Regions from separate parts of the Silvania sp. genome, predicted to be linked through region 2. Evidence: riboswitches for the same ligand, from Rfam matches in the RefSeq annotation. Region 2 holds a riboswitch; the other holds the start of a gene.
What was found. A riboswitch is a leader RNA that binds a small molecule or an ion and turns the genes downstream of it on or off. The one in region 2 is predicted to bind thiamine pyrophosphate.

Region 1 (4,777 bases), on a different contig from region 2:
CCACTGCATGAGAAAAACGGAGGTCTCACTAAGCGTTATTTACATATGTTTCCCTTATCCTCAGTTTCTTATGTGATTGATGGTCTGGATTGGGAGTAAATGGTTAGAAAGAGAAGAAGCCAAATAAAAGTATATTTGGCTTCTATTTTTCACGATTTGATAAATAGATAAGAGGCAGCGACATTAGAAAGAATTAAAATAATAGTTATCAAAAATAATGTGAACTTAACTTTTAGCCATGATGTCATTTCATCGGGTAAAGTTCTGATGAAATCATAATGGTCTGAGTTCATACCTCTAACTATGAAACTGCCTTTCTTTACAATAAGAGGTAAGAAGAAATAAAAGTCTTTTTGAAATGTAAAAAAAAGCCCCCCTGCCTGAGCAAGTATTATTCCATTTGGTAGAAATCCAAATCGCTCGCGGAAAATTTCACACAATATAATGTGATGCTTGTTTTTTAATGCGGAATACCCATATGTTATTATTGTAAAAACCATAAAGAGTACAAATAAAATAGCAGATGTAATATTCACACTATTTACCTACCGAGTTATAAATCATCTCACCAAAGCCTTCGCCTTTGTCTGAGAAGTATTCACCAGCAAGGGCACCGCCACCACTCCCAAGAATTATGCCACAGGCTAAGGCACCAGCCCCGGCTACCTCTATTGTTGTAACACCCAAAACTAAAGAGCAGATACCCATACCAACAGCACCTCCGGCATAACCACCAGCAAGGCTACCAGCGAAGCTACCGATCTCTGTATATTTTTTCTTCGCACATTCAGTTTCGCGACCAGTTGAACAAGCCTCATTTATCTCATTGATTGAGTGAACCGCACTAAACACTATTCCAACGTAACCAGTATAGCGCATTGCTTTAACATATTTAGCTGCGCGCTCAATATGGGTTGCGTATCCTTCAATATCGCTGATCCCAGTCTCATTCCATTGGTATGTTATTGAACGGGTAGACAAACCCAGCACATTTTTGATTTTATTATACTCTCCAAGCTTCATCGCTTTATTCAGGAAGCCAACTTTGAGAATACTGTCGAGTTCGTTGAAGAGTTGAGTACGCCTCACATAGAATTGTTCACCGATCAATGCGCCTCGCGTCATATACGTATTTTTATATGTCGCCTGGATCTCTTTGAGAATTCGTTCGATATTCTCAAAATATTTCCCGACCGGATCGGCAACAAGCCCTATTCCTTTATCCGCAATGTTAGAAAAATGGGCAATGGTGGCGTAATGCTTGTGCAGGAAATTAGCTTCTTTATGTGTCAGCGGCTCAAGGGCTGCATCAACCCTGGCTTTTGCTTTTTGCATGTGGGCGATCTGCTCGTCGTCCTGCTTTTCAGGATCAACCAGAAGCATAATCGAACCAGCTTTATAGCTTTGGTCTGCACCGTTCAGCGTAGCAAATAGCGCTTTGGCTCCTGCCGGTGGGTTTTCAGTGAACAGCAGACGTTGCCAGGCTTCTGTCGTACCGCCATAGGGGAGAACAGCGAAACCTGCATCTATGCCCGATTTTTTCTTCTTCGCTGTCTGTGCGTGCTGTTCAGGCTCTGAGTAAACTTCTGGAGCGAGTGAGGCGGATAGTGGAGCCACAGTCGCTGAGCCTGCGTTTCCGAATGCCTGTGGTTCTTCTTTTTCATACATGGGGTAAGCGTTAGAGGGGCGTATTTTTGCCTTACAGGGGCATGAACTGTAGCTATCAAGTGACCCTGCTACACGTCTGTTATCTGCACCATCCGTAAAAATTGAGATCCCGCCAATAATCTTGTACGTGTTGCCGTCTTTGCCACAGGTTACAGGGTCGCCTTCTTTTGCTATCGGTTTACCGAAAGCAATACCCAGCGCTGAGCCTACGACGATTCTTCCTCCGCATGTTGTTCTGTCCCCCTGGCAAAGCACAATCCCTGTCGCCATAAATCCCTCTGGTTAATGAGGAAATAATCAAGGAGGTCATTTTACAAACAATCACCCCATGCGCAACAAGTATCAGACTTAAGGGAAACTTCGTTTCGTAACAATCAGTAAGGGGGGCCGGATGAACTGCTTGCACCAGCAAGCCGCTTCCCCTAATCTGGCGGGCGTAAAAAGATTTAACTTACATGACTCGGGGTGCCCTTCCTTGTGAAGGCTGAGAAATACCCGTACCACCTGATCTGGATAATGCCAGCGTAGGGAAGTCAGATGCCCTCCGGGCTATCGCTTCTTCGCGCAAGGCAGGAGCGATACCATGCAGCCTGACCTGCTCAATTTACACGCCTTACACCATTTCCGAACCCGTTCCCCGCTGACGCACTGCATGACCAATGATGTGGTGCAGACCTTTACCGCGAACGTGTTGCTGTCTCTCGGAGCGTCACCGGCGATGGTGATTGAAGCCGAAGAGGCCGAACAGTTTGCCTCTGTGGCCGATGCGCTGCTGATTAACGTCGGCACCTTGACTGCGTCGCGTGCTCAGTCGATGCGCCGGGCAATCGAAAGCGCCGTCGCCGCAGGCAAACCCTGGCTGCTCGATCCGGTCGCCGTTGGGGCGCTGGCGTACCGCACCCGCTTTTGCCAGCAAATTCTCGCCCTGAAACCTGCCGCCATCCGCGGCAATGCCTCAGAAATTATGGCCTTGGCCGGGATGAGCGCGGGCGGGCGCGGGGTGGATACCACCGATACGGCAGCCAGCGCGTTGCCTGCGGCGCAGGCGCTGGCGCGTCAGACCAATGCAATTGTGGCGGTGACCGGCGAGGTGGATTACGTCACTGACGGGCAGCGCATCCAGGCTGTGACCGGCGGCAATCCGATGATGACCCGCGTGGTGGGCACCGGCTGCGCGCTGTCGGCGGTGGCGGCGGCCAGCTGTTCGCTGCCGGGCGATCGGCTGGATAACATCGCCGCAGCCTGTGGTTGGATGAAGCGGGCGGGCACCCTCGCTGCCGCACAAAGTCAGGGGCCGGGCAGTTTTGCGACGGCGTTTCTGGATGCTTTGTGGAATCTGGGGGATCAGGCATGAAGCGCATTAACGCTCTGACCATTGCCGGTACCGATCCCAGCGGCGGCGCAGGGATCCAGGCCGACCTGAAAACCTTCTCCGCGCTGGGCGCCTACGGCTGCTCGGTCATCACCGCGCTGGTGGCGCAAAATACCCGTGGGGTCCAGTCGGTGTATCGCATCGAACCGGATTTTGTGGCCGCGCAGCTGGAGTCGGTGTTCAGCGATGTGCGCATCGATACCACCAAAATCGGCATGCTGGCAGAGACGGATATTGTTGAGGCCGTGGCAGAGCAGCTTAAACGTTATCAGGTGCAGAACGTGGTGCTCGATACCGTGATGCTGGCAAAGAGCGGCGATCCACTATTATCGGCTTCCGCCGTCGATACGCTGCGTATAAAGCTACTGCCACAGGTAGCGCTGATCACACCCAATCTGCCCGAAGCGGCTGCGCTGCTCAATGCCCCGCACGCACAAAACGAGCGTGAAATGAGAGAGCAGGGCATTGCGCTACTCGCCATGGGCTGCGGGGCGGTACTGATGAAAGGTGGTCATCTGGAGGATGCCGAAAGTCCGGACTGGCTCTTTACCCGTGACGGCGAACTCCGCTTTACGGCCCCGCGCGTGCAGACCAAAAATACCCACGGTACGGGCTGTACGCTCTCTGCTGCCCTCGCGGCATTACGTCCACGTCATGACAACTGGCCTGATACGGTGCAGGAGGCCAAGCGCTGGCTCTCAAGCGCGCTGGCAAAAGCCGATAGTCTGGAAGTGGGTCACGGTATTGGGCCGGTACACCATTTCCACGCGTGGTGGTAAGCCTTATACTGGCAGGAGATATCAGGCCTGAGAAAAACAGAGATGGAACAAGCGCATACCCGGCTAATTGCTGAGCTGACTGAACGGATCGCGGCACCGGACAATACCCCGCTGTACCTGAAGTTTGCCGAAACGGTAAAAAATGCGGTGCGCAGCGGGGTGCTGGCCCACGGGAATATTCTGCCAGGTGAGCGCGATCTGAGCCAGTTGACCGGGGTATCGCGCATTACGGTGCGTAAAGCAATGCAGGCGCTGGAAGAGGAGGGGGTAGTGACGCGCGCCCGGGGCTACGGGACACAAATCAATAATATCTTTGAATATTCCCTTAAGGAAGCGCGCGGTTTTTCTCAGCAGGTGGTGCTGCGCGGTAAAAAGCCCAACACGCTATGGGTCAACAAGCGGGTGGTGAAGTGTCCGGAAGAGGTTGCCAGCCAGCTGTCGATTGCCCCGGAAAGTGACGTCTTTTTGCTGAAGCGTATTCGCTATGTGGATGATGACGCCGTCTCGATTGAAGAGTCCTGGGTTCCGGTGGCACTTATCCCTGACCCGGATGCGATTGGTATTTCGCTGTACGACTACTTTCGCAGCCAGAATATCTTCCCGCAGCGGACCCGTTCTCGCGTCAGCGCCCGCATGCCGGACAGTGAATTTCAGACCCATATTAAAATGGATGACAAAATACCGGTGCTGGTGATCAAGCAGATTGCGCTTGACCAGCAACACCGGCCCATTGAGTACAGCATTAGCTACTGTCGCAGCGATCTATACGTCTTTGTGTGCGAAGAGTAACGCCTCGCGCGTGGGGGCACAGTCCCCTCCGCGATGGCTGACCACCCAGGCGGCCACGGCATTGCCCAGCATCACCGCGTCAGCCAGACTCCACCCCGCCGCCAGCCCGGCAAGCGTACCGCCCGCGTGGCTGTCACCTGCGCCAATGGTGTCGACCACGGTAGCCGGA
Region 2 (4,777 bases):
GTGGCAAAGCTGGCGAAGCAGAGCATGAAAATCAGCGCAGCCACCGGGGGGATCTGGCGGCGCAGCCAGGGCCACTCGACAAACCGGAAAAACGACCAGCCGCGCATCCCGAGCTGGGCGGCCAGCTGGCGCTGCTCACCGGGGATATTCTCCAGCGCCTGCAGCAGCAGCCGCGTGGCCATCGGCATATTGAAAAAGACGTGTGCCAGCAAAATGCCCTGCAGGCCATAGGGTGAGAACGTCCACTCCAGTCCGAGTACCTGACACAGGGAGGCAAGCCAGCCCTGACGGCCATAGACGCTAAGAATGCCAAACACCGCCACCAGTACCGGCAGGATAAGCGTCATCGCGCACAGGCGTAGCAGCGCCTGCCTGCCGGGGAAGCGACGTCGGTAGAGGGCGCGGGCGAGGAAGATGGCAGGTACGACAGAGAGCAGTGCGGAGAGAAATGCCTGCCAGAACGAGAAGCGGATGACGTGCCACAGATAGCTGTCGTGCCACAGTGCCGCTACGTCAGTAGCGGGTGCGTTAAGCCACAGCGCGAGAAACGCCCCCAGCGCGACGGTCACCATCAGCGTGGCAGCCGTCAGCCCCGGAAGGAGCCAGCCGGCGATTAGCGGCTGACGGCGCGTTGCCATTCACTGACCCAGGCGGCACGTTTCCCGGCGACGTCGTGCGGGGTAAATTCCAGCGTGGTTTTGGGTTTCACCAGCGTGTCAAAACCGGCAGGTAACGCGACGTTGGTGACCGGGTACATCCAGTTGCCCTCTGGAATGGCGCTCTGGAACGACGGTGAGACCATGAATTTCAGGAACTTCTCGGCCAGCTCCGGCTGTTTGCTGGCATGGGTGCGGGCAGCCACTTCAACCTGCAGGTAGTGACCTTCGGCAAAATCAGCGGCGGCATAATTGTCTTTCTTCTCGGCGATAATATGATACGCAGGCGAGGTGGTGTAGCTCAGCACCAGGTCGCTTTCCCCTTTCAGGAACAGACCGTAGGCTTCACTCCAGCCCTTGGTCACGGTGACCGTTTTGGCGGCCAGTTTCTGCCAGGCTTCCGGCGCTTTATCGCCGTACACTTTCTGCATCCACAGTAGCAGGCCGAGACCCGGGGTGCTGGTGCGTGGGTCTTCGTAGATCACGCGCCATTTCTGGTCACTCTCGACCAGCTCTTTCAGGCTTTTCGGCGGGTTTTTCAGCTTGTTTTTGTCGTAGACGAAGGCGAAGTAGCCGTAATCGAAAGGCACAAAGGTGTCATTTTTCCAGCCGCCGGGCACGTTTACCGCATCGGTCGCCACGCCACTTTTCGCGAACAGCCCGGTTTGGGTGGCGGCTTCCAGCAGGTTGTTATCCAGACCCAGCACCACATCGGCTTTGCTGTTTTTACCTTCCATGCGCAGGCGATTGAGCAGCGAGACGCCATCTTCCAGCGCCACGAACTTCAGCTCGCAGCCGCAGTCGGCTTCAAAGGCTTTTTTGACCGCCGGGCCCGGGCCCCAGTCGGCGGCGAAAGAGTCGTAGGTGTAGACCGTCAGCACAGGGCTGGCGACGGCAGGCAGCGCGATCAGCGCCAGCAGGGGAAGAACAGTTTTGAACACTTTGCACCTCTTACATTGAGAGTGGCAAAGGATTTTGAGCGACAGCCTCAAATCCCTTCGCCGGCGTTATCCGGATCAGGTTCGACGGGTATTTTCTCAGCACACGCTCGCGCGCAGCACCCCGATGAGAACGACAGCATTGTAATGATTTGGTGAATATTACGAAAGTATTATGGTTCAGGCGGCGCAAACCATGCCGACTTAAAGTCAAACCAGCCCAGCGTGTTCATGCGCAGGCCACGCATGCTGCGCTGCCCCTGGATCATCAGCCAGTGGTGGATCAGCGGGACCATCGCCTGCTGCGCCAGCAGCTGCTGGCACCAGACCGCCAGATTCATCTCGCCCGCGCGCCAGGCGGCGGCGTCCTGCTGCCAGTCGCGGGGAATACAGTGCTGCAGCAGCGGCACTTCATACAGGTGTGAGAACAGCGAAAAATCGAGCGGCAGGGTGAAGTTAACGCTGTTGAGCCAGATGTCGCTTACCACATCGCCGCGATGCCATTCGTCGTAGTTGACTTCCTGAATGTTGAGCGTCACCTGCTCGGCGGCCAGCAGTTCGCTCATCATTCTGGCGATGACCCGATGTTCGACATGCTCCCGATAGAAGGTCAGGGTAATGCTCTCCAGCCCGGCCGGTTTTTCACCGCGCCCCGGACGGGCATGGTGCCAGCGGGGAAGCAGGCCATACGCCGGGAACCAGTAGGACTGGTACAGCTCTTCGGCCTGATAGATCAGGTTCGCAGGAGAGAGGATCCGGCTTATCCACTGGCGCACGTCGGTGCTGGCACCGCGCGGGGAGCGGGCATCGAACAGCAGGTAGTAACACCCCTCCTCAAGACGGCTCTCCACCGCTTTTTCGCCCTCGGTGGGCCCCTCCAGCGTCAGACCGACGCTCAGCTCTTCGTTAATATCCGGCAAAACCCAGACGTTCACTTCGTCAATCAGCGCCCGGTAACCAAAGTAATCATCGAAGGCGCGGATCTTGAGCTGATTGTTATTGTTACGCGAGACCGCATAAGGGCCGGTGCCGATCGGCTGGCTGGCAAAGTTGTGCATCGTTTCCCATTCCTGCGGCAGGATCATCGACGGCACATACCCCAGCAGCCACGGCAGCCAGCGGTCAGGCTCCGAGAGCTGAATATCCAGCGTCCAGGCGGTGGGGGACTGGATCTGCGTAATGTGCGAATAGAGAGGCAGCTTGCGGGCGCGCTGCAGCGAGGCAATCACGTCGGCCATCTCCAGCTCGCGACCATGGTGGAAATGAATGCCGGGGCGCAGGAAAAAGCGCCAGTGCAGCGGAGAAAGTTGCTGCCAGTGATGGGCGATATCGGCTTCCAGTTCCCCATTTTCCTCATTTATGCGCGTCAGCCCGCTAAATATCTGTCGCGCCATATGGGTTTCGGAGCGGCGTAACGCGCTGCCCGGTAAAAGATTTTTCATCGGACGGTAATAGAGCACGCGCAGGATGTGCTTTCCCTGACGGAAGCTACGGCCCAGGTGCGACACCAGCATCTGGCGCACGGCGGCTTTATCCCCCACCAGCTGTACCAGCTGCTCGATGCGATCCTGCTCCAGCAGGTCTTCCGCCCGCTGCTGCTGAAGCGCCAGCCCGGTATAGAGAAAGGTCAGGCGGGATCGTTTCCCGCGTCCGGCTTCAGCTTCCCAACTCAGCCAGCCCTGCTGCTGCATAGTGTTGAGGAGGGTGCGCATATGGCGTCGCGAACAGCTGAGCAGCTCGGCGAGTTCGCTGAGCGTGGTGTCCCGGGTTTGGCCATCACAGCATTGCCACAGGCGGATGAATTGTTGTTGCAGACGACCAGACGGCATAAAAGAGGAACTCCTGACAAAAAATCAGCAATTTATTTATCCCTATATTAGGCCAATAATTCATTTCGATGAAGCGAGGAGGTGATGATGAAGAGGTCTACCGCACGTCAGTTTTACCGAAAGTACTTCTCAGCGACAAAAGGAGTGTCCTGGCTGGCCCGCCTGTGCGCAGAACAGCAGCTGAAAATACTGGACGATCTGATGCAGTGGGAGGTGACAACGTCGACCTCGGAACGCTGAATTGCTTCGATCATGTGTGACTGAGTATTGGTGCGAATCACCACGCCAGCAGGTATCATCTGCTGGCTTTTTTCGTTTTCACTTGCGCTGAAGGGAACTGATCATGCTCTGGTTAATGACGATGGGGCGCCGCCTCAACGGTGTCTACGCTGCCTTTTTAATGGTGGCATTTATGATGGGCGTGGCCGGTGCGTTGCAGGCGCCTACCTTAAGTCTATTCCTGAGCCGTGAGGTGGGGGCCCAGCCATTCTGGGGGGGGCTGTTTTATACTGTTAACGCCATCGCCGGGATCCTGGTCAGCCTGTGGCTGGCGAAGCGCTCGGACAGTCAGGGCGATCGGCGCAAACTGATCCTGTTTTGCTGCGCCATGGCCATCGGCAATGCGCTGCTGTTTGCCTTTAACCGTCATTATCTGACCTTATTAACCTGCGGCGTGTTTCTGGCGTCACTGGCCAATACCGCCATGCCGCAGCTGTTCGCCCTCGCGCGTGAATACGCCGACAGCTCCGCACGTGAAGTGGTGATGTTCAGCTCGGTGATGCGTGCCCAGCTCTCCCTGGCGTGGGTAATCGGCCCGCCGCTGGCCTTTATGCTGGCGCTCAACTATGGCTTTACCGTCATGTTCTCCATCGCGGCAGGGATTTTTGCCATCAGCCTGGGATTGATCGCCTTTGCGCTTCCGACCGTCTCCCGGGTGGAATCAGCGACCGCGACGCCTTTAACCCAGGTCAGCGGCTGGCAGAACAAAAACGTACGGATGCTGTTTATCGCCTCCACGCTGATGTGGACCTGCAACACCATGTATATCATCGACATGCCGCTGTGGATCAGCAGCGATCTGGGTCTGCCGGATAAGCTGGCTGGGATCTTAATGGGAACGGCGGCTGGGCTGGAAATTCCGGCGATGATCCTCGCGGGTTACTACGTGAAGCACTTTGGTAAACGGCGGATGATGCTGATCGCGGTGGCGGCGGGCGTGCTGTTTTACGTGGGGCTCATTCTTTTTCACAGCCACGAAGCGCTGCTCGCCCTGCAGCTGTTTAACGCCATTTTTATAGGGATTGTCGCCGGCATCGGCATGCTCTGGTTCCAGGATCTGATGCCGGGTCGAGCC

Region 1: it holds a riboswitch for thiamine pyrophosphate, as region 2 does, so the genes downstream of both, thiM (hydroxyethylthiazole kinase) here and thiB (thiamine ABC transporter substrate binding subunit) in region 2, are expected to answer to the same signal.

Annotation. Positions count from the first base shown of each region.
Region 1 is NZ_JBOGBT010000017.1:67,283-72,059, forward strand. Features, by position in the region: gene ACRDD5_RS03095 (PAAR domain-containing protein) at 538-1,938, opposite strand; TPP riboswitch at 2,120-2,216, shown strand; gene thiM (hydroxyethylthiazole kinase) at 2,252-3,022, shown strand; gene thiD (bifunctional hydroxymethylpyrimidine kinase/phosphomethylpyrimidine kinase) at 3,019-3,819, shown strand; gene ACRDD5_RS03110 (GntR family transcriptional regulator) at 3,862-4,608, shown strand; gene ACRDD5_RS03115 (PfkB family carbohydrate kinase) at 4,582-4,777, opposite strand, start outside.
Region 2 is NZ_JBOGBT010000039.1:85,131-89,907, reverse strand. Features, by position in the region: gene thiP (thiamine/thiamine pyrophosphate ABC transporter permease ThiP) at 1-638, opposite strand, end outside; gene thiB (thiamine ABC transporter substrate binding subunit) at 614-1,597, opposite strand; TPP riboswitch at 1,632-1,731, opposite strand; gene sgrR (HTH-type transcriptional regulator SgrR) at 1,768-3,423, opposite strand; gene sgrT (glucose uptake inhibitor SgrT) at 3,511-3,663, shown strand; gene ACRDD5_RS08155 (sugar efflux transporter) at 3,767-4,777, shown strand, end outside.